DNA from 3 places in the Pseudomonas huanghezhanensis genome. Region 3 is predicted to be linked to each of the others. Evidence: predicted binding sites of a transcription regulator. Region 3 holds the regulator's gene; each other region holds the start of a gene.
What was found. Region 3 encodes FliA, which starts transcription of late flagellar genes. Its sites were predicted from a motif close to CTAAAGTTTNNNNNNNNNNNGCCGNTAA; they were not measured.

Region 1: the regulator FliA is predicted to act here: its motif matches at 6,045-6,072, upstream of OYW20_RS06350 (methyl-accepting chemotaxis protein).
Region 2: the regulator FliA is predicted to act here: its motif matches at 2,033-2,060, upstream of OYW20_RS19965 (methyl-accepting chemotaxis protein).

What each region holds. Positions count from the first base shown of each region.
Region 1 covers NZ_CP113949.1:1,424,846-1,432,899, reverse strand. Annotated here, with positions in the region: gene OYW20_RS06370 (hybrid sensor histidine kinase/response regulator) at 1-1,739, opposite strand, end outside; gene OYW20_RS06365 (chemotaxis protein CheW) at 1,736-2,419, opposite strand; gene OYW20_RS06360 (CheR family methyltransferase) at 2,416-3,711, opposite strand; gene OYW20_RS06355 (chemotaxis protein CheW) at 3,708-4,244, opposite strand; gene OYW20_RS06350 (methyl-accepting chemotaxis protein) at 4,254-5,876, opposite strand; gene OYW20_RS06345 (tellurite resistance TerB family protein) at 6,299-7,027, opposite strand; gene ydcS (putative ABC transporter substrate-binding protein YdcS) at 7,405-8,054, shown strand, end outside.
Region 2 covers NZ_CP113949.1:4,410,309-4,418,362, reverse strand. Annotated here, with positions in the region: gene katG (catalase/peroxidase HPI) at 1-967, shown strand, start outside; gene OYW20_RS19970 (NYN domain-containing protein) at 1,132-1,941, shown strand; gene OYW20_RS19965 (methyl-accepting chemotaxis protein) at 2,108-3,904, shown strand; gene OYW20_RS19960 (GNAT family N-acetyltransferase) at 4,083-4,499, opposite strand; gene OYW20_RS19955 (protease inhibitor I42 family protein) at 4,519-4,911, opposite strand; gene lon (endopeptidase La) at 5,304-7,724, opposite strand; gene OYW20_RS19945 (methylamine utilization protein) at 7,987-8,054, shown strand, end outside.
Region 3 covers NZ_CP113949.1:1,985,744-1,993,797, reverse strand. Annotated here, with positions in the region: gene OYW20_RS08890 (protein-glutamate methylesterase/protein-glutamine glutaminase) at 1-990, opposite strand, end outside; gene OYW20_RS08885 (chemotaxis protein CheA) at 1,040-3,325, opposite strand; gene OYW20_RS08880 (protein phosphatase CheZ) at 3,447-4,235, opposite strand; gene OYW20_RS08875 (chemotaxis response regulator CheY) at 4,255-4,629, opposite strand; gene fliA (RNA polymerase sigma factor FliA) at 4,895-5,635, opposite strand; gene fleN (flagellar synthesis regulator FleN) at 5,632-6,465, opposite strand; gene flhF (flagellar biosynthesis protein FlhF) at 6,584-7,936, opposite strand; gene flhA (flagellar biosynthesis protein FlhA) at 7,948-8,054, opposite strand, start outside.

The sequences.
Region 1 (8,054 bases), 560 kb from region 3:
TGGCTCTGCGGACGGTTGAGCAACTGACTGGCGGCCACCAGCCCCACATGGCGCTCCTCGTGCCAGAAATGCTGGCGCCCTTCCAGTTGCACGATCTCATCGGCCTGCACGTCGCGCATGCGTTCGATGTGCGCCAGCGGGAATGCGTAGGCTTCGCCGCCCACCTCCACCACCAGACTGCGTACCACTGACAGGGTCAGCGGCACCTCAATATGAAAATGGCTGCCCTCACCCGCGCGCTGTTCCAGTTCCACGCCGCCGCGCAGTTGGCGAACCATGTGCAACACGGCGTCCAGCCCGACGCCCCGGCCCGACACTTCGGTGACCTTGTCGCGCATGCTGAAACCAGGCAGGAACAAGAAGCTCAACAACTCCTCTTCGCTCAGTTGCGCAGCGGTTTCGGCGGGGGACAGTTTGCGGGCCACGATGCTGGTGCGAAGCTTGTCCAGATCGACCCCCCCGCCATCATCGATCAACTCGACCACCAGCAGACCCGCCTGATGCGACGCCTTGAGCTGGATCAGCCCCTCCGCAGACTTGCCCAGGGCCAGGCGCTGCTCCGGGAATTCGATGCCGTGATCTACCGCATTGCGCAGCAAGTGAGTCAACGGTGCTTCGAGCTTTTCCAGCACGTCACGGTCGACCTGGGTTTTCTCGCCGTCGATCTCAAGACGCACCTGTTTACCCAGTGAGCGGCCCAGGTCGCGCACCATCCTGGCCTGCCCCACCAGCACATCGGCAAACGGCCGCATCCGGCACGCGAGGGCCGTGTCGTAAAGCAGTTGCGCGCGCTGCCCGGCCTGCCAGCCAAACTCGTCGAGGTCAGCCGTTTGTTGAATCAATAAATGCTGAGCTTCACTGAGCAGACGCCGCGCTTCTTCCAGCGCCTTTTGCGCATCCGGGTCAACATTGGCATCGAGCAGTGCTTCCAGGCTGTCGAGCGCACGGCTCGCCCCGCTCTGCGAGCGTTTGACGCGCTGCATGGCGCTCAGATAGGGCTTCAAGCGTTGGGTTTCGACCAGCGACTTACTGGACAGATCAAGCAGGCTGTTCAAGCGTTCAGCCGTAACCCGCAGCACCCGCTCGCTACCCTGAACCGGGCGCTGTTCGCCACGGGCCAGGTTGTTTTTAACGGCCGGTTCCGGGTCCGCTTCGGTGTCTGGCAGCGGCGCGGATTCGGGCTCCAGCTCAGACATCAGAAACGCGGGAAGAGGCTCGACGGGCAGCGGCGCGTAGTATTCGGGTGGCCTGGCGGGCGCCGGTGAGACAGCGCCCAGCAGTAACTGCGCATTGGCCAGCAGCATCTCATCAGCGGAAAGCGGCTCACCCAGTGGCGTCGCAGTCACCAACGGGGTGAGCAAATCGTTCATCAGCGCTACGTAACCGTTGACGTCCGAGGGGCCGACATCGCTCGCACCCGGCGTGGCGATGCGCATCAACAAATCAGTGCCCATCAACAGGGCATCAATATGCTCCGGCTTCAGGGACAGGCGGCCCTCCTGGGCGCTGACCAGGCAATCCTCCATGACATGGGAAACACTCACGCCAGCATCTACCCCGACAATACGCGCAGCTCCTTTGAGCGAGTGGGCTGCGCGCATGCAGGCCTCAAGCTGATCGGCCTGGGTAGGATTGCGTTCGAGCGCCAGCAGCCCGGCGCTGAGCACTTGGGTCTGCGCCTCGGCTTCGAGGGTGAAGAGTTCGAACAACGAAGCGTCACGCATCCAGTCGGGGGTCATGTGAGGCTCCGGTTCACGGCAGACAACACCTGATGTTCATCCAGCAGACGCAGGCTGCGACTTTTCCACTGCAAAACGCCTTGGGTGAACCTGGCGGTTGCATGCTGACCAGGGACAGAAGCGGCCTCCAGCAATTGTTCTTCCATGGCGTGAATACCATCGACCTCATCCACCGGCACCACCACGGGGCCGCCATCAGCGGCGACGATCAGCATCCGCGGCATGATTCGCGCTGACGTCGGCGCAGTGCTCGACGTGTCGAGGCCCAACAATTCGACCAGAGAGATACAGGCCACCAGCGCGCCACGTACGTTGGCGACGCCCAGCAACGCCCGCGAGCGCTGGTGTGGCAACGAGTGGATGGTCTGAACGTTGGCCACTTCTATCAGGCAACGCGTCGGCAACCCCAGCCACTCGTCTCCCAGCCGAAACACCACCACGGAACGGGTCTTGATCTCGCCGGCCAAGAGGGTTGAATGCACTGCGTCGCGGTCCTGCACCTCCAGCGCATAGCGGTCCAGCAACCGCGTTGCGGCCGCCGAGTACACCGCGCAATTGCGGCAGTGGATGTGCTCCACGAGCAAAGGGCAAGAACGATCGCCGTGGATACCGATCCGGTTCCAGCAATCATCAATGGTCTGCGCCTCGTCGGTGACCAGTTGGCTGTGTGAGGCGCTCATCGACTGCGTCCTTCTTTATTCACGCCGCGCGCGGCGCGTTCCTGCAAGCGCCTGGCACCTGCGAGGTCTCCCTGGCTTGCGAGTAAAGCCGCCAGTTGTGCCAGTGATTCAGGGTGCTGGGGTTGCAAGTACAGCGCCTTGCGATAAAAACCTTGGGCCAGGGCTGCGTCGCCCGCGACTTCGCTGAGCAGGCCCAGCCAGTAAAAAACTGCCGCCACCGGCCCATACACCTTGAGGTAGCGTTCGCACGCCGCCTTGGCATCGGCGGTTTTGCCCTCATTGGCCAGGCTCGCCATGCTTTGCAGCAACGCGTCGGCGTCGCTGCCCTGCGCATTGGCCAAAGGCGAGGCAGCGACCGGCGTTGGACTCGCGAAAGGCCTGGCTGCCGGACGCACCGGGCTGCGCGCAGGTGCTGCAACAATCGGTTTAATCGGGGCTTTGGAGGGTTCGGCATTGGGCCAGATGAACGGCGCCGCCGGCAATTCGGCTGGCGTGTCGTCACGTCGGCGGAAGGCGAACGACTGCGCGATGCCGATGGAACTCATGCCCATGCGCCCGAGCAGACTGCCTTCGGCCGGCCCGATGAACAGCACGCCTTCGTCCCGGGTCATGCGCTTGAGCGCTTCGAATCCGAGCTGCTGGGTGGGCACATCGAAATAGATCAGCAGGTTGCGACAGAACACAAAGTCGTAGGCTGACTGTGCCAGCGGCATGTGCGGGTCGAGCAGATTGCCAGACTGGAAATCCACCCGCTCACGCACGCGCTCATCCAGCAAATAGCCGTCCTCGACCGGTTGAAAATAACGCTCACGAAACCCGAACTGATCGCCACGAAACGAGTTTTTTCCGTACACGCCACGCCGCGCGCGCTGGATCGACAACGGACTGATGTCCATCGCATCGACCTTGAACTGCGCGGGCGCAATACCGGCATCGAACAGTGCCATGGCAATCGAATAAGGCTCTTCGCCGGTGGAGCAAGGCAAGCTGAGAATGCGCAACGGCCTTACGCCACTCAGCTCGGCCAGACGCGCCAAGGCCAGTCTGCCCAGGGTGGCGAAGGATTCGGGGTAACGAAAAAACCAGGTCTCGGGGACGATAACGGCTTCGATCAGCGCTTGTTGTTCGTCCGCCGAGCCATTGAGCAACTGCCAGTAGGCATCACTGTCCTGGGCATGGGATGCGTTGCAGCGTTGACGCACGGCACGCTCGATAATCGCCTCGCCCACTGACGCGACGTCCAGGCCAATGCGGTCTTTGAGAAACGCAAAGAAACGCGCGTCTTCACTCATGGCATCGCCTCGAACGCGTCAACGGTCAATGGCTGCGCGGGGAAGAGCAGTTCGCGCACCGAAGGGCCGAGCAAATCCTGAACGCGGATCCATTGCACCAGCCCGGAAGCGTCCTCGCGTACCGGCCCCAGATACGGCGCCTGGCGGTTGTCGACACCGTATTCCTTGAAGTCGGCAGGCGCGCAACGCAGCGTGTCGGTCGCCTGCTCCAGCACCAGGCCCAGCAGTTGCGCAGGCGCGTCGGCCTCGGCCCGGTAATGGACCAGCACCAGCCGCGTGCTGGTGCGCGACTGCGCCGGTTGCCCGAACGTCAGTGCACTCAGGTCGATCACCGGGACAACCCTGCCGCGATGGGCAAACACACCGGCCACCCAGTGCGGCGCATGGGCGATGGCTTTGAGCGTCAGACGCGGCAGCACTTCAGCCACTTCAACGGCTTCCAGCGCATAGCGTTCGGTGCCGATGCGAAACAGCAGAAACAGCTTGTGCTTGGGCAACACGGGCGACCCGCGTCTGGCTGAGTGCTCGATCATCGACCTGGCTCAGACCTTGAAGCGCGACACGCCGCCGCGCAGACCGACAGCCACCTGACTCAGCTCGTCGATGGCGAAACTGGCCTGACGCAAGGACTCCACGGTCTGACTGCTGGCATCGCCCAGTTGCACCAGCGCCTGATTGATTTGCTCGGCGCCAGTGGCCTGGGCCTGCATGCCTTCGTTGACCATCAGTACGCGGGGCGCGAGCGCCTGAACCTGATGAATGATCTGCGAAAGCTGCTCGCCAACCTGAGTCACTTCGAACATGCCACGGCGCACTTCTTCAGAGAATTTGTCCATGCCCATCACGCCGGCAGACACGGCCGACTGAATTTCACGCACCATTTGTTCGATGTCGTAAGTGGCCACTGCGGTCTGATCGGCCAGGCGCCGGACCTCGGTCGCGACCACGGCAAAACCACGGCCATACTCACCGGCTTTCTCGGCTTCGATGGCCGCGTTGAGCGACAGCAGGTTGGTCTGGTCGGCGACCTTGACGATGGTCACGACCACTTGGTTGATGTTGCCGGCCTTCTCGTTGAGGATCGCCAGCTTTGAGTTCACAAGGTCGGCAGCGCCCATGACCGAGTGCATGGTTTCTTCCATGCGGGCCAGGCCTTGCTGGCCGGAGCCTGCGAGGGTCGACGCCTGGTCGGCGGCTGAGGTGACTTCGGTCATGGTGCGCACCAGATCACGCGAGGTGGCGGCGATTTCACGCGAGGTCGCGCCAATTTCAGTGGTGGTCGCGGCGGTTTCCGTGGCAGTGGCCTGTTGCTGTTTGGAGGTGGCAGCGATTTCAGTGACAGAGGTCGTCACCTGAACCGAAGAGCGTTGCGCCTGGGACACCAGCGCGGCCAGCTCGGTCACCATGTCGTTGAAGCCGGTCTGCACGGCGCCGAACTCGTCATTGCGGTCCAGGTTCAGTCGGCCGCTCAAATCGCCGGTGCGCATGGTTTCAAGTATTCGCACGATGCGGTTCATCGGCGCCAGAATCGTGCGCATCAGCAACAGACCGCAGGCGCCCGCCGCCAGTACGGCGATCAATAGCGAAATACCCATGCTGATCTTGGCGCTCGTGACCGAGGATGAAATGGCGGACGAGGCGTCGTCAGCCATTTTCTTGTTTTGCAAAATGATGTCGTTGAGCTGGCGGCGACCGTCGACCCACGTCGGGGTCACTCGCCCTTTGAAAATCTGCCGGGCAGTGGTGAAATCGTTGGTTTCATAGGCGTGGAGCGTGTCGTTCAAGGCCTTGTTGAAGACTTGACGCATCCGCTGGAAGCTATCGAAACCTGCCTGATCGGCCGCATCGAAAATGGTTTCCCGATAGTTATTGAGCTGGGTTTCAAGGCGCACCTCGAACTCTTTGTATTGCTCTTTTTCTTCCTGGGTCAAAGGTCGACCTTCGCCCTCGCCCAGCAGTTCCAGCGTACGCAGGTAGCTCTCGACCCAGGCACTGCGAGTCAGGGTGCTGTAATAAACCCCTGGCAGGGCCTCATTGCTGACGGCCTCTGAATTTGACTGAATCGACAATAGCCGTGTGTATGACACCACTACCATCAACAGCATGATCGCGATAATCACGGCAAAGCTCGCCAAAATCCGTTTACGCAACGTCCAGTTCTTCACAGTCAGCCCTCAAGAGTTCAACGCCAGCGGCCACGCCGGGTTCAAGAAGCGGACCGATGGACGATCCAAAACGAGCCGGAGTATAGCCCAGCGGACTACGCCGTTACTGGACTCTTTCCGAGTTGGCTCGCTTAATTCCCGACGTAAATATCGGACGCTTCTTACACGTTGTCGGCATCAAGGCGAGCTGCTTGATGGAGACTTGCTGGGGATTGCTTTGGATTGCAGGTGAAGGTGTTGGCGGAAGAGAACGCCGGCGGGCGCAAATTTCGGGACGGCGGCCAAGAGACCCGTTGGAGCGGGGTTTGCGCGCGAAGTTGCCGACGCGTTCAGCACAGGCTGAAACCGAATCACGACCTTCGGGCGCACGCCTCGTTCCGACGGGAATGGTGTCGGGCAGTCAACCCGTCACTCAGCAGGGATCACTGCGCCTGACGAACCTGGGTCTCCAGCTCTGTCTTGAGCGCCGGGTCCAGCTTGAGCTGCTTGGCCAGCTCATCCAGATACGCGCGCTCCATGAAGTGCTCTTCGTCCACCATCATCACGCTGGCGATGTACATTTCTGCAGCAATTTCCGGGGTCTTTGCAGCGCGGGCCACGTCGGACGGGTCGAGCGGTTTGTTCAGCTCGGCGTGCAGCCAGTGCTGCAACTCTTGATCGCCGGTCAGGCGGGTGAATTCGCCTTCGATCAACTCGCGCTCACGATCATCGACATGCCCATCAGCTTTGGCAGCGGCCACCAGTGCGCGAAGGATCGCTTCACTGTGCTGCTCAACCTGCGCGGGTGGCACGCGGTCGATGGTCTGGGGCTCGGTTTGTGGCGCGTTGCCCTGATTAGCCTGCCAATTGCCATAAGCCTTGTAGGCAATCACACCCAGCGCGGCCAGCCCGCCGTAGGTCAACACTTTGCCGCCCATTTTGCGGGCACCTTTATTGCCCAGCAGCAGACCCATCGCGCCTGCAGCTGCCGCGCCGCCGCCTGCACCGGACAACAAGCTGCCCAGATTGCCGCCGCCCACTTTGCCCAGCAAATCACTCAGCCCGCCCTGGCTACCACTTTTGCCGGGAGCGCGAGCAGCGCCGCCGGTTTTGCTCTGCAGCATCTCTTGGCCGGATTTAAGCAACTGATCGAGCAAACCACGGGTGTTCATAGGAGTTCTCCTGAGTTGTCGTCGGAAAATTCAACGGCTGGCAGATTAAAACGAACTGTAATCACGCTGTTCCCGGGAGTGCTTCCAGATGTTACGGATACCGCTGGCCGATCGAATCAAGCGCTGTGGATCGATTTGATCAGGCACGGCGGCCAGCATTAAGCATTTGTCGTGCACTTGGCCCACCGCTAGTCTCTGATGCGACCGCAGCGCTGCTTGCGAGTGAAATTGCACCTGGAGCGCTGGCGCGAAGATGTCAACTGAACCCACACTGCCGCGTCACGGGCCTAAAGAACGATGACCGTTGGGGCCTTGAGCGAAAAACCTTTGATCCACTGAATTCCTGCCAAAACACTTGAATGAAGAGAACACCCACGATGTCAGTGCACAAAACCGCTCTTTTGAGCGCAGTAATCACCGCGTTGTTTGCCAGTGGCACGTTGCAGGCAGCCGAAGCGGTCAAGGCTGTTGGCGAGGGCGAGGGCCAGCTCGATATCGTGGCGTGGCCGGGTTACATCGAACGTGGCGACAACGACAAGGCTTATGACTGGGTCAGCGGTTTCGAGGAAGAGACCGGCTGCAAGATCAACGTCAAGACCGCCGCAACGTCGGATGAAATGGTCAGTTTGATGACCACAGGCGGTTATGACCTTGTGACCGCATCAGGCGATGCATCGCGTCGATTGATCGCCGGCAAGCGAGTGCAGCCTATCGACCCGTCGCTGATCCCTAACTGGAAAAACCTAGATCCGCGTCTGGTGGGCGGCCAATGGTATGTGGTCGATAAGAAAATCTACGGCACGCCCTATCAGTGGGGGCCGAACGTGCTGCTGTACAACACCGACATATTCAAGACTCCGCCCGTGAGCTGGAGCGTGGTGTTCGAGGCTCAGGACCTGCCGGACGGCAAACCGAACAAGGGCCGCGTACAGGCCTATGACGGGCCTATCTACATCGCCGATGCCGCGCTGTACCTGAAGACAGAACAACCGGATCTGGAAATCGAAGACCCTTATCAGTTGACCGA
Region 2 (8,054 bases), 2.4 Mb from region 3:
CATGGGTCCATTGGCACGTTACCTCGGTCCGGAAATGCCGGCTGAAGAACTGCTTTGGCAAGACCCGATTCCTGAGGTTGATCACGCGCTGGTCGATGAGGCCGACGTTGCCTCGCTCAAGAGCAAGATTCTCGCTTCGGGCCTGTCCGTGCCGCAGCTGGTCTCGACGGCCTGGGCATCTGCCTCCACCTTCCGTGGCTCCGACAAGCGCGGCGGCGCCAACGGTAGCCGTATTCGTCTCGCCCCGCAGAAGGACTGGGCGTCGAACCAGCCTGAGCAACTGGCGCATGTACTGAGTGCCCTTGAAGGCATCCAGAACGAGTTCAACGGCGCGCAATCGAGCGGCAAGAAAATCTCGCTGGCGGATTTGATCGTGCTGGCGGGCAATGCCGGCGTAGAGCTTGCAGCGAAGAACGCCGGTCAGAGCGTGAACGTACCTTTCACGCCAGGCCGTATGGATGCTTCCCAGGAGCAGACCGATGTCGAGTCGTTCGGCTTCCTTGAGCCGATCGCCGATGGCTTCCGTAACTACCAGAAGGGCAAGTACACCGTTTCGGCCGAGGCGTTGCTGGTCGACAAGGCGCAACTGCTGACATTGACCGCACCGGAAATGACGGTGTTGGTGGGCGGTCTGCGTGTCCTTGAAACCAACGTCGGGCAGAGCAAACACGGGGTATTCACGCAACGTCCCGGCGCACTGACCAATGACTTCTTCCTCAACCTGCTCGACATGAGCACTGAGTGGAACGCCACGTCGCCCGCCAAGGATGAGTTCCAGGGCCGCGACCGTAAAACCGGCGCTGTTAAATGGACCGGCACGCGGGTCGATCTGGTCTTTGGCTCACACGCCCAGCTTCGCGCGTTGGCCGAAGTCTATGGCAGCGCCGATGCGCATGAGAAGTTCGTCAAAGACTTCGTGGCAGCCTGGACCAAGGTAATGCACCTGGACCGTTTCGATGTGAAGTGATGTGAAGTGAAGATGTAGCGTTCAGGCGCCTGCAGGAGTTGTCCTTCTGCAGGCGCTTTTTTTTGGTCAGGCACGTGATTGATACCTTCAACTACCCCGATTTATGAGCATGTTTCCAACACGGTTTAGCGGTATGTTTGGCCAACTTCCTACAAGGACGAACCATGGCCACTTCAGCTGCCAACCACTCGCAAAAACACCTCGCTGTATTGATTGACGCCGACAATGCGCCCGCCGCCATCGTCGAGGGTCTCTTCGAAGAAATCGCCAAATATGGCGTCGCCAACGTAAAGCGCATCTACGGTGACTGGACCGGCCCTCAACTGGGCGGCTGGAAAAAAGTCCTTCTCGAACACTCGATCCAGCCCATTCAGCAATTCGCCTACACCAAAGGCAAAAACGCGACCGACAGCTCGCTCATCATCGACGCCATGGACTTGCTCTACACCCGGCGCTTCGACGGGTTCTGCCTGGTGTCCAGCGACAGTGACTTCACCCGGCTCGCCTCCCGCCTGCGTGAAGAAGGGCTGACGGTGTATGGCTTTGGCGAAGAGAAAACCCCCAGACCGTTCGTATCCGCCTGCGACAAGTTCATCTACACCGAACTGCTGCGCGAAGATGCAATTGCGCCGTCCGAGGGGCACGAAGTGCCTGCAGCCACAGAATCGCAGTCGTCCACCAACGAGGCTGCGAAAACCGTTGCAGCGCCGGCTGAACAGAAAAAGCCCAAAGTGCCGGTAGCGTTCATTGCCAAAGTGCTGGATGACATCGCCGACGATGAAGGCTGGGCGCAGTTAGGGGCACTGGGCACCAACATCACCAAGTTGCGCCCGGAGTTCGATCCACGCACCCACGGTCATAAAAAGTTGAGTGACTTGATCAGGGCGCAGAACAGCGCATTCGAGCTTCAGACCCGAACGGCGGCGGCCTCAGGCGCAGGGGTTATCTATGTAAAACACCGGGTAGCGCGCTGACGTCCGTGCGTTCGTTGACCGGTTACCAGATGATCTGGGGCAACAAATGGGTTCGCAAGGCAAGCGCTTTGCGAGTAAGTACCATTCGTCGTTAAAGCTTTCGTGACAGCAGCCGATTCACATCACCTAGAGCACCACTTTCCACCTTGCCCCAGGGAGTCACGGCATGCAGACGTTAAAGGCCTTCTATGAGTCTATTGAAAGGCAATTCTTCGACTCACTGACCAAAAAGCTGTCGAGCCTTTTTCTGTTGGTGGTGGTGAGTGGCCTGCTGTACTGGGTTGCGCTGAGCATCCGTGCAGACATCGTGCTGCTCCTGCGCAGCATGCAGCTGGACGCGGGTTTGCTGGTCCAGATCCAGGGCAAGCTCGACCTGCTCAGCCGTGCCATTCTCATCAGCACCCTGTTCACGCTGTGCATGGTCAGTTTCATGGTCTGGTACTTCCGACACCTGATCGTGCGGCCCGTGACCTACATGACCAAAGCACTTGAGGGCATCGCCAACGGTGAGGGCGATCTGTCGAAGGATCTGCCGTTACTGACCCACGACGAGATTCGTGTGTTGGCCAGTACCTGCAACCGCTTTCTGGCCAAGCAGCGCGAGATCATCAGCAACGTTCAGGCGTTGACGGTGCACATCGCCGTGGAGTCGGCGCGTTCGCTGAAGAACATCAGTGATTCCAGTGACAGCGCTACGCACCAGGCACGTTTTGCCAAAGAAGTGATGGAGCAGAGCAACACCGCCGTGGGCCGCATCGAGGAGGTGTCGCAGCAGACGCAAGGCATTTCCAGTACCACCGCGCAGAACCTGAGCATGGCGCGTGCGTCCTATTCCGAGCTGCTTGAGGTGACGGGCAACATCGGGGAAATCTCCCGCAGTCTCAATGAGTTCGGCACGCTGGTGTCAGCGCTGAATCAACGCTCTTCAAGCATCAAATCCATCGTCGGGCTGATCCAGCAGATATCCTCCCAAACCAACTTGCTGGCGCTCAACGCGGCCATTGAAGCGGCGCGTGCGGGCGAAAGCGGCCGTGGTTTCGCCGTGGTTGCCGATGAAGTGCGCACGTTGGCGCAAAACGTCAGCCGTGCCACGGAGGACATCTCGCAAAACATCGATGCGATGCTGCTGGAAGTTGGCTCCACCCACGAGCAGACCACGCAGATCAGCCACAGTGCGCGTGAAACCCAGAAAGTGGTCGAACGCGCTTCCGGCCATTTCGAGAGCATGATCGTTGACTTTGAGTCCACCAACGGCAAGCTCGCCGACATCGCTGGGCACATCCAGCAATTTGCCGACAGCAACACAGGCATCAACGAACGCGTCACGCAGATCCATGCCGACAGTCAGTCCATTGATCAGCGCATGCAGCATTCGGCGACCGCCACCCGCGACCTGTCCGGCGTGGCAGAAAAGGTGCAAGCGCTGCTGGGCAAATTCGTTCTCGGTCACGGGCAGCTGGACGCTGCAATCACGCGTGCCAGCCATTGCCGCGACGTTTTGCAATCGCGCCTGGCTGAGCTGCTGGGGCAGGGCGTCAATCTGTTCGATCAGACCTACAAACCGATTCCGAACACCGATCCGAAGCAATTCATGACCAGTTACACCGAGCGCTTCGCCCAAGTGTGTCAGGAGGAGTGCGACAAGCTCACCAAGGGCACACGCGGCGGCAAGGTTACGTTCATCGTCGACGCCAAGGGTTACTGCCCGGTCAACAACAGTTGGGTTTCACAAAAACCTACCGGCAATCGTGAAGTCGACCTGCCTGTTTGCCGGAACAAACGCATGTTCTCCGACCCTATAGGCCTGCGTGCGGCGGGGAATAAACAGCGCTTCCTGTTGCAGACCTACCTGCGCGACACCGGCGAAATAATGACCGAGATCGACGTGCCGTTTTTCTTCGATGGACGGCATTGGGGCAACTTGCGCCTGGGATTCGATGCGGCGGTGTTGCTGGCGGAATGAGGCGCGGTGTCAGAGAGATTGCATCGCAGACTCGCGTTGCTTGTCAGCCCCTGCAGAGTTTGCGCAGACCTTATAGGTGCGCGCTTGCCCGAGAAAAGGCCAGGATGTCAGAGGCATCTCCGGCGGCTGGAACAATGGCTTCGCGGGCAAGCGCGCTCCTACAGGTTTCGTGGTTGCTTCAAGCGTTGTGATCGCCTGACCGGATCAACGAATACCGGTCGATATCTGTCCTCAAGCTCCAGCCTTGGCCGCTCCAGTATTGAGCGGCTGCGCTGTTGGTCTTGATCACGTCGAGGTGGCATTTGACGATGCCTTCTTGTTCCAGCCCTGACAGGCAGCGCTCTACCAATGAAGCGCCCAGGCCCTGACGTCGGTGCTCAGGTGCCACGATCAGGTGCTGTAAATAGCCACGGCGACCGTCGTGTCCACACATCACGCACCCGACGAGTTCGCCTTGAGCTTTGGCGACAAAGCTCAAGCCCGGATTACGTTGCAGGTAGCGGGCGGTGGATTCCCGTGAGTCTGCGTCCCTGAACGTGACGCCGGGAGTGCGCTTCATCAGATCGATAACCGCGTCGTAATCGGCCAGCGTCATGACGTCTAGGGTGAACACCTCAGTTCACCGTAATCGCGCAATCGAAAGTGCGCTCAGGCGGGACTTCCGGCGCCCACGGTTGCTGGTAGACCATCATCAAGTGCCCGTTGCCTGCGTTTGCCGCCTTGTAGCGCCAGACCGATTGCCCCGATGTGCCTACCATGCCGATGTCTTCCGGGTTGTTGTACACCTCAGGGCCGAGACTGCGCAGGATCGAGGGCGCAGGGTTTTGCATAAGCCAGCGGTGGCCGGTGGTGGGGTTGCTGGGGAGCATGAGCATCAGCGTCTGGCCGGTCTTGAGTTTGATCGGGCAGTCGCTTTGGTCATCCAGGGAAACGATTTGTCTGGGTTGCTGGGCGCAAGCGGCCAACAGCGCGAAGGTTAGCGGGACAAGCAGGCGGGCAGGGGTCATGGAGGCTCCGGTCTTGGGCAACGTAGGCCGAGCATAACCGAAGATGATTCAAGATTTTGCTGCTGAGCGGTTTTTGATTCTGCCCGGAGGGCGTGGGAGAGAGGCTTCGCGATAGGCCGGGAACCGGTCGTAGAATCTGAGCACGCGGGGGGTCAGGTCCACCGCGTTCGGCCAGTTGCTGTCGCTGCGCAACAGATCGCGGGACAAGCCACGCTCCTACGCCTTCGGCAGAAGCGGGATCAGCCAGGTGTGCATGCGCCTTTGGCAGAAACGGGACAAGCCTGGCGTGCGTGCGTGCGTGCGTGAGTGCGGCTTCGGCAGCGGCGGGGCAAGCCAGGGTTGCACCCGCCTCCGGGAAGAAGCGGGGCGGGCTTAGCCCCTTTTTGCCAATGTCAGAACAACACCTTTGCCACATCCGCGAACTTCTTGGCGAAATGCACGGTGATGCCTTCTTTCAGGTAGTCCGGCAGTTCCTCGAAGTTGCCGCGGTTCGGCTCAGGCAGGATCAGTTCGAAGATCTTCTGGCGCCGCGCCGCGATGACTTTTTCACGCACCCCACCAATCGGCAGTACATGCCCGGTCAATGTCAGCTCGCCGGTCATGGCCACGCCTTTCTTCGGTGCCTGATTACGCGCCAGAGACAACAACGCACTGGCCATGGTCACGCCTGCGCTCGGGCCATCTTTCGGGGTCGCGCCTTCCGGCACGTGCAGATGAACGAAGGCCTCATCGAAGAACGACTTGTCGCCGCCAAACTTCGCCAGATTGGAGCTGACGTAGCTGTAGGCGATTTCGGCAGACTCCTTCATCACGTCCCCCAGTTGCCCGGTGAGCTTGAAGCCGCGGTTGAGCGTGTGAATCCGCGTCGCCTCGATCGGCAACGTCGCGCCGCCCATGCTGGTCCAGGCCAGCCCGGTGATGACGCCCGTACCCGAAAGCACTTGCTCGCTACGGAACACCGGCATGCCCAAGGAAGATTCCAGGTCTTTGGGGCCGATCTTGACCACGCTGTCGGGTTTATCCAGCAGCTTGACTACAGCCTTTCGCACCAGTTTGCCCAGCTGCTTTTCCAACTGACGCACACCGGCTTCACGTGCATAACCTTCGATCACCGCGCGCAGGGCGCTGTCGCTGATGCTCAGCTTGTTTTTGGCTACGCCGGCCTTTTCCAACTGCTTGGGCCAGAGATGGCGTTTGGCAATGGCGAGTTTTTCTTCGGTGATGTAACCCGAGAGTCGAATCACTTCCATTCGGTCCAGCAGCGGGCCGGGAATGGAGTCCAGCGTGTTGGCGGTGCAAATGAACAGCACCTTCGACAAATCCAGGCGCAGGTCCAGGTAGTGATCAAGGAACTCGACGTTCTGCTCAGGATCGAGGGTTTCGAGCAATGCCGAGGCCGGATCGCCCTGGTAGCTCTGGCCCATCTTGTCGATCTCATCGAGCATGATCACCGGGTTCATCACCTCCACGTCTTTGAGCGCCTGCACCAGCTTGCCCGGCTGGGCGCCAATGTAGGTGCGACGGTGGCCCTTGATCTCGGCTTCGTCACGCATACCGCCAACGCTGAACCGATAGAACGGCCGGCCGAGGGATTCTGCGATGGAACGCCCGACACTGGTTTTGCCCACGCCGGGCGGGCCGACGAGCAGCACGATAGAGCCGCTGATCTCGCCTTTGTAGGCGCCGACCGCGAGGAATTCGAGGATGCGGGTCTTGATGTCATCAAGGCCTGCATGATGTGCATCCAGGGTTTTTCGGGCGTGTTTGAGGTCCAGTTTGTCTTTGCCAAACACGCCCCACGGCAGGGCGCTTGCCCAGTCAAGATAATTGCGTGTTACTGCGTATTCCGGCGATCCGGTTTCCAGGACTGAAAGCTTGTTGAGCTCTTCATCTATACGCTTGCGTGCCTGAGGCGGCAGCGTCTTGCCGGCAAGGCGCTCTTCGAACTGCTCGATGTCGGCGCTGCGGTCGTCCTTGGTCAGCCCCAGCTCTTGCTGAATGACTTTGAGCTGCTCCTTGAGGAAGAACTCTCGCTGGTGCTCACCGATCTTGCGATTCACCTCGGCCGAGATTTCTTTCTGCAAGCGCGCGACTTCGACCTCTTTGCGCAGCATAGGCAGGACTTTTTCCATGCGTTTGAGCACGGGTACGCAGTCGAGCACCGCTTGCAGGTCGACGCCGGTGGCGGAAGTCAGCGCGGCCGCGAAGTCAGTCAGCGGCGAAGGATCATTGGGGCTGAAACGGTTGAGGTAGTTCTTCAACTCCTCGCTGTACAGCGGGTTGAGCGGCAGCAGCTCTTTGATCGCGTTGATCAGCGCCATGCCGTAGGCCTTGACCTCGTCGGTCGGCTCGTTGGGCTGATGCGGGTACTCGACCTCCACCAGAAACGGCGGACGATGATGCTTGAGCCAGGTCTTGATGCGCACCCGGCTCAGGCCCTGCGCCACGAATTGCAGCTTGCCGTTGTCGCGGCTGGCGTGATGCACCTTCACCAGCGTCCCGTATTCGGGCAGCGCTTTGGTGTCGAAATGGCGCGGATCATCGGGCGGCGTGTCCATGAAAAACAGCGCCAGCGAGTGATGATCGGATTTACTCACCAGTTCGAGCGTCTCAGCCCAAGGCTCTTCGTTGACGATGACCGGCAACACTTGGGCGGGAAAGAAAGGACGGTTGTGAATCGGGATGATATAGACCTGATCCGGGAGATTCTGGCCCGGCAGTGCCAGGCTTTTACGGTCTGAACCGAGGGTGACTTCGGGTTCGTCGTCGAAGTCATCCTGGGAATTTGATGAGTCTGGTTGCTGGTCGCTCATTGGGGCACCTGCGCAAATGGAGATGTGCTTTAGATGGGGCAGTCTCACTCAGGTTTCAATAGCTGCGGTCGATAGCATGAAAGACGGGAGGCGATAGGCAAAAATGAGGAGCGCGCCCAGTCTTTGCTCGGCATGATTTGCGTGATGGCGTTGTGCCTTATTTAGTGCGTGCCTGTCTGCTGCGCGACGGCTAATCTAGCCGTATCGCAAGTTTTGCCAGGGCCGGCACCCATTTTCTACGTAGCCGCTCTGGATTATCGGAATGACCCACGTTGTCTCATCTTGCCTGGCCGCACTCGTTGCGGTTGTCTTAAGCAGCGCCATTGATGC
Region 3 (8,054 bases):
TTTGTCGCCGTAGGATTTGGCGGCAGAGCCGAAGGTGATGTCCACGCACGGCTTGTAATTGAGGCGCTCGTCGCCCGGCAGGATTTTCACCGCGCCACGTCCATCCACCATCATCTGTTTGCCGCCGGGTGCCAACAAGGCCAGGCCGGGACGCAGCACGTCTCCGTCTTCGGCTTCCTTGACGCTGATGCGGCACAGCTTGTCCAGACGCTCGGCGAACGCCTTGGTGAAGGCGGCGGGCATGTGCTGAATCAACACGATGGGCGCTGGAAAGTTGGCCGGCAATTGTGTCAGCACGCGCTGCAATGCAACCGGGCCGCCTGTGGACGTGCCAATCGCAACCAGTTTGTAGGCTTTGCGTTTGGGTGCCGGTGACGATGGCGCGTGCGAGGCGGTTGAATGACTGGCGCTGTGGCTGGACGCATGACTAGGCGCAGAAGCCGCAGCACGCGGCGCTGGCGCAGGGCGTGGGGTAACGGGCGAGTTGTGCAGCGCGCTGCTCGCAGACGCTGAACTGGAACTGGAACTGGAAGGCGATGGCGCGTGAGCCGGCGTCGGCGTCGGCGTGCTGCCGTAGCTGGAAGAACGACGGTTGCTCCGGGAAATGGTGTGGACCTTTTCACAGAGCATCTGCTTGACCTTTTCGGGGTTGCGCGAGATGTCTTCGAAATTTTTCGGCAGAAAATCAACCGCGCCAGCATCGAGCGCGTCGAGGGTCACGCGGGCGCCTTCGTGCGTCAGCGAGGAGAACATCAGTACCGCCGTCGGGCAGCGCTGCATGATGTGCCGAACCGCCGTAATGCCATCCATCATCGGCATTTCGTAGTCCATGGTAATCACATCAGGCTTGAGAGCCAGAGCTTGCTCAATGGCTTCCTTGCCATTGGTTGCAGTGCCAACTACTTGAATCGTGGGATCTGAAGAGAGAATTTCCGAGACGCGGCGACGGAAAAACCCTGAATCGTCGACCACCAAGACCTTGACTGCCATAAACACTCCATAGAGCGAAACGGGCCTGAAGCGGCCCGCTCACCTAGAATCAGATACGCCGTGCGGCGTAACGCTTGAGCATGCTCGGTACGTCAAGGATCAACGCAATGCGGCCATCACCTGTGATGGTGGCGCCCGACATACCCGGCGTACCCTGCAACATCTTGCCCAGCGGCTTGATCACCACCTCTTCCTGGCCCACCAGTTGATCGACGACAAAGCCGATGCGCTGGGTGCCAACCGTAAGAATCACCACGTGGCCTTCGTGCTGCTCTTCGTGAGCAGCGGAGCTGACCAGCCAGCGCTTGAGGTAGAACAGCGGCAGTGCCTTGTCCCGAACGATCACCACTTCCTGGCCATCGACGACATTGGTGGTCGACAGGTTGAGGTGGAAGATTTCATTGACGTTGACCAGCGGGAACGCAAACGCCTGGTTGCCCAGCATCACCATCAGCGTCGGCATGATCGCGAGCGTCAGCGGCACCTTGATGACGATCTTCGAGCCCTGTCCTTTGGTCGAGTAGATATTGATCGAGCCATTGAGCTGGGAAATCTTGGTTTTCACCACGTCCATGCCCACACCACGGCCCGACACGTCGGAAATCTCGGTCTTGGTCGAGAAGCCCGGCGCGAAGATCAGGTTGTAGCAGTCGCTGTCGCTCAGTCGGTCGGCGGCGTCTTTGTCCATCACGCCACGCTTGACGGCGATTGCGCGCAGTACTACCGGGTCCATGCCCTTGCCGTCATCGGAAATCGACAACAGGATGTGGTCGCCTTCCTGCTCCGCCGAGAGCACCACGCGACCGCCACGGGACTTGCCCGACGCCTCGCGCTCTTCCGGCAATTCAATGCCGTGGTCCACGGCGTTACGCACCAAGTGGACCAGCGGATCGGCCAGCGCCTCGACCAGGTTTTTGTCCAGGTCGGTTTCTTCGCCTACAAGTTCCAGGTTGATTTCTTTCTTCAACTGCCGCGCCAGATCGCGGACCAGTCGAGGGAAGCGGCCGAAGACTTTCTTGATCGGCTGCATCCGGGTCTTCATCACCGCGGTTTGCAGGTCAGCCGTCACCACGTCCAGATTGGACACAGCTTTGGACATAGCTTCATCAGCGCTGTTGGCACCCAGGCGCACCAGGCGGTTACGCACCAGCACCAGTTCGCCGACCATGTTCATGATTTCGTCCAGCCGTGCGGTGTCAACGCGCACGGTGGTTTCTGCTTCAGACGGACCAGGCTTCTCGGAAGCCGGCGCGGCTGCTTTGACCGGCGCGGGGGCAGGCTTGGCAACTGGGGCGGCAGCCGCCGCTTTGGCCGGTTCGGCCTTGGCAGGCTCGGCTTTCGCCGGCTCAGGTTTCTTGACAGGCGCAGCGGTGGCGGCAGCTGTCGCTACCGCTGGCTCGAACTTGCCTTTGCCGTGCAATTGGTCCAGCAGGTCTTCGAATTCGTTATCGCTGATTTCGTCCGACGGCTTGCCACTTGACGACGCAGCCGGAGCAGCGGGCTTGGCAAGTGCGGCAGGCGTTGCAGCGGCTGGCGGGGTATTGGCGCCCGCGTCAGCTGAAAACGTACCTTTGCCATGCAGTTGATCGAGCAGCGATTCGAATTCATCGTCGGTGATTTCATCGGAAGACTTGCTGACCACCGGTGCAGCAGGCGCCGGGGTTGCAACAGCATCCACCGCGAACTGACCTTTGCCATGCAGTTGATCAAGCAGCGACTCGAACTCGGCGTCCGTGATGTCATCGCTTGAACCGGCAGCAGGGGCAGAAGCCGCCACCACCGGCGTTACCGGCGCTGCACTGAGTGTCGGGGCACCGGCCGCCTGGGCCTTGACCGCATTCAGCGAGTCCAGCAGTTGTTCGAATTCGTCGTCAGTGATGTCATCGGATGGCGCTTCAGCCACTGGTTCGACCTCAACCGGAGCGGCCGCGACTTCATCGGCAGAAGCAGGCTCTGCCAGACGTGCCAGCGCTGCCAGCAGCTCTGGCGTTGCCGGGGTGACTTGAGTGCGCTCACGCACTTCACCGAACATACTGTTGACGGCGTCAAGCGCTTCAAGGACCACGTCCATGAGTTCGGCGTCCACTCGACGCTCGCCTTTGCGCAAGATGTCGAAGACGTTTTCGGCGATGTGGCAGCATTCAACCAGCTCATTGAGTTGGAGGAAGCCAGCGCCCCCTTTTACAGTGTGGAAACCGCGAAAAATTGCATTGAGCAGGTCCGCATCGTCCGGTCGGCTTTCCAGCTCGACCAACTGCTCTGACAACAGCTCGAGAATCTCGCCGGCCTCTACCAGAAAATCCTGAAGGATTTCTTCATCGGCGCCGAAGCTCATTGGGGGGGTGCTCCTAAAATTAACCGTCAACCGATCCAGGTCTTGCGCTGAGTCGCCAGTGGCAGAGCCTGATGCGGTCAAACAACACGCAGCAGGCTCATAACCTCTTCTTACTGAGAACCTAGAAACCCAGGCTGGATAGCAGATCGTCTACATCATCCTGACCGGATACGACGTCTTCACGTTTATCGGCATGAATCTGCGGACCTTCACCCTTGGAATGAAGTTTTTCTTGTTCTTTTTCCTGACGGAACACTTCCTGGTCATGTTCGATGCCGGCAAAGCGATCGACCTGACTGGCCATGAGCACCAGCTTGAGCAGATTGCTCTCCACTTCGGTCACCAACTGGGTGACGCGCTTGATCACCTGACCAGTGAGATCCTGGTAATCCTGGGCCAGCAAAATGTCGTTGAGGTGGCCGGCGACTTCATGGGTCTCCGTCTCGCTGCGCGTCAGGAAAACATCGACACGTCGCGCCAGATCACGAAATTCATCGGCACTGATCTCGCGACGCATGAAGCGCCCCCAGTCGACGCTCAATGCTTTTGCGTCAGCCGTGAGTCCGTGCATCAGCGGGGTGCTTTGCTCGACCAGATCCATCGTGCGGTTGGCAGCGTTCTCAGTCAGCCTGACCACGTAACCAAGACGTTCGGTGGCATCAGTGATCTGCGAGACTTCCTCGGCTTGCGGCATGTGCGGGTCAATCTGGAAATTGACGATTGCACTGTGCAGCTCGCGCGTCAGCTTGCCGACTTCCTGATACAGGCCTCGGTCGCGGGTCTGGTTAAGCTCATGGATAAGTTGCACGGCTTCGCCGAATTTGCCTTTTTCAAGGCTCTCGACCAGCTCCTGTGCGTGTTTCTTCAGGGTCGACTCAAAGTCACCCATTGACGAATCTTTGGAATCCATAGCGCCCTCGCAGCGAACATCAGCTATTGACGCGCTCGAATATCTTCTCGATTTTTTCTTTCAGAACTTGCGCCGTGAAAGGCTTGACCACATATCCGTTAACGCCTGCCTGAGCAGCTTCGATGATCTGCTCACGCTTGGCTTCAGCGGTGACCATCAATACCGGCAGACTGCGCAGACGCTCATCGGCACGCACCTGACGCAACAAGTCGATACCGGACATGCCAGGCATGTTCCAGTCAGTGACCAGAAAGTCAAAGGAGCCGCTTTGCAGCATGGGCAATGCGGTCATGCCGTCATCCGCTTCGGCCGTGTTGGTGAACCCAAGGTCACGCAACAGGTTTTTTATGATCCGCCGCATCGTTGAGAAGTCATCAACGATGAGGATTTTCATGTTCTTGTCCAATTCGACCTCCAAGCAGTCTTTAACGCGTCCAGCACCTGGACGCGCGTTCAATCAAAACCGGCACAGTTCCTTGACCGGGCTGTACGAAACGACGACGGGCTTGGCAAATCAACAGACGTGAAGTACGGCGCGACGCACGCGATATGCGCCTGTGCTGACCGGCTCCAGCCTTGTCTCTCTTGTTTCCCACGAACGCTCTGCACAGCCGGCTTTACAGGCAACACGGACCCAAAAAGGTCCGCCGCGTTGCCTGTCAACGCGCTCGCCACTCTCCCAAACGCCCTCGCAAACGAGCTGCGCACTGGCTATGTAACTGACTGACACGCGATTCGCTGACCCCCAGGACCTCACCGATTTCCTTGAGGTTCAGCTCTTCGTCGTAGTACAGCGCCAACACCAGCCGTTCACGCTCTGGCAGGTTGGCAATGGCATCGGCCAACGCGCTCTGGAAACGCTCGTCTTCCAGATCACGCGACGGCTCGAGCGACTGGCTTGCGCCGTCCTCGTGCAGCCCTTCATGTTCGCCGTCCTGCAGGAGGTCGTCGAAACTGAACAATCGGCTGCCCAAGGTATCGTTCAAAATCCCGTAATAATCATCGAGACTCAATTGGAGTTCGGCCGCAACCTCGTGATCTTTAGCATCACGACCTGTTTTTGCTTCAATTGCCCGAATCGCGTCACTGACCATGCGCGTATTGCGATGCACCGAACGCGGCGCCCAGTCACCTTTGCGCACTTCGTCGAGCATCGCGCCGCGGATACGAATCCCGGCGTAGGTCTCAAAACTCGCGCCTTTGGTGGAGTCGTACTTGGTCGAGACTTCGAGCAGACCGATCATGCCGGCCTGGATCAGATCTTCGACCTGCACGCTGGCTGGCAGACGCGCCAGCAAGTGGTAGGCGATCCGCTTGACCAGAGGCGCGTAGCGCTCGATCAGCTCGTATTGGGAATCACGGGATGATTTGCTGTACATGCGATACCCACTTGCTGTCATGACACAGGCCCCGCGCTGGTTTGATGCACCAGACGTTCGACGAAAAATTCCAGATGCCCGCGCGGATTGGCCGGCAACGGCCAGGTGTCCACCTTCTGCGCAATGGCTTTGAACGCCAGTGAGCATTTGGAGCGCGGGAACGCCTCATACACCGCACGCTGCTTCTGCACAGCCTTGCGTACGCACTCGTCGTAAGGCACGGCGCCGACGTACTGCAAAGCAACGTCGAGGAAGCGGTCCGTGACCTTGGTCAGCTTGGCGAACAGGTTGCGGCCTTCCTGCGGGCTTTGCGCCATGTTGGCCAGCACGCGGAAACGGTTCATGCCGTGGTCGCGGTTGAGCAATTTGATCAGCGCGTAGGCATCGGTGATCGAAGTCGGCTCGTCACACACTACCAGCAATACTTCCTGGGCTGCGCGTACGAAGCTGACCACCGACTCGCCAATCCCGGCAGCGGTGTCGATCACCAGCACGTCGAGGTTGTCGCCGATGTCGCTGAAAGCCTGAATCAAGCCGGCGTGTTGCGCAGGCGTCAGGTGAACCATGCTCTGCGTGCCCGACGCCGCCGGTACGATGCGGATGCCGCCCGGGCCTTGCAGCAGGACGTCACGCAGCTCGCACCGGCCTTCGATGACATCGGCCAGGGTGCGTTTAGGGGTAAGACCCAGTAGAACGTCAACGTTGGCCAGACCCAGATCGGCGTCCATCAACATGACGCGGCGACCAAGCTCGGCCAGTGCCAGTGAGAGGTTCACCGACACGTTCGTCTTGCCTACGCCGCCTTTACCACCGGTCACTGCGATAACCTGTACGGGATGCATGCTGCCCATGTTAATTGTTTACCTTGTCTTGCTTAGACCTAAGCCACATGTCGGGCTGCACGTTCGTTGTTTGAACAATGCCTGGCAGACCATCTAGGTGGGTGTATTCCAGTGTCATATTCTTCACCTAACCCACACGCTTGCCTGGGTTGTGATAAAGATCCGCAAACATATCAGCCATTGCTTCCTCGCTCGGCTCCTCCTGCATCTGCACGCTGACCGCTCGACTCACCAACTGGTGCCGGCGCGGCAAATGCAGATCATCCGGTATCCGTGGACCATCGGTGAGATAGGCCACAGGCAACTCGTGACTGATCGCCAGGCTCAACACCTCTCCGAGGCTGGCGGTTTCGTCGAGCTTGGTCAGGATGCACCCGGACAGGCCGCAACGCTTGTAACTGTGATACGCCGCCGTCAGCACCTGCTTCTGGCTGGTGGTGGCGAGTACCAGATAATTGCGCGACTTGATGCCACGCCCTGCAAGGCTTTCGAGCTGCATGCGCAGTGCTGGATCGCTGGCTTGCAGGCCTGCGGTGTCGATCAGCACCACGCGTTTGCGCAGCAGCGGCTCCAGCGCCTGAGCCAGTGACTGGCCCGGATCGACGTGGGTTACCGGAACATTCAAGATGCGTCCCAGAGTCTTGAGTTGCTCCTGGGCGCCGATACGAAAACTGTCCATGCTCACCAGCGCGATGTTCTGCGAGCCGTATTTGAGTACGTAGCGGGCCGCGAGCTTGGCCAGCGTGGTGGTCTTGCCCATGCCGGCAGGACCGACCATGGCAATCACACCGCCCTCTTCCAGAGGCTCTATCTCGGGGGTCGCGATCATACGGGCCAGATGCGCCAGAAGCATGCGCCAGGCGTGCTGCTGATCGTCGGTGTTGGGCACCATCGCCAGCAGGTCGCGAGACAACGGGCCGGACAGACCGACGCGTTGCAGGCGACGCCACAGATTGGCCTGCGACGGGCGACTGCCTTGCAGCTGATTCCATGCCAGTGAGCCCAGCTGTACTTCCAGCAACTCGCGCAGGCCATTCAATTCAGAACGCATCGATTCATAGGCGCGCTGACCGACCGCAGGCTCGCTCACGGCAGCGCGCTCTGCACGCTCAGCGGCGATGGCCGCGTGTACCGAAGGGCGGAACGGCTCGTCCAGCGTAGGCTCGATGTGTTTGTCGTCAGCGCTCAGCGGCAAGCCGGCGAACAGTTGGCGATTAACCGAAGCGTCCACTTCGCCACCGCCGCCCAGCTCAGCTTGAGCCGACACGATGCGCGACTGTGTCTTACGCAGTTCGTCTTCAAGTTCGATGTTCGGCACGCGCGGCGCCAGGGCCGACAGCTTGTAATCCAGCGCGGCAGTCAGTTCCACGCCACCTGCAATCCGCCGGTTACCGATGATGGCCGCCTCGGCGCCCAATTCATCACGAACCAGTTTCATGGCTTGTCGCATATCGGCGGCGAAAAAACGCTTAACTTGCATGACTCACTACCTCAGCCGTTCGGCCCGACAGTCGCTACGATGGTGACTTGCTTGTTGTCAGGAATTTCCTGATACGCCAACACATGCATGTTCGGTACTGCCAGGCGTCCAAAGCGGG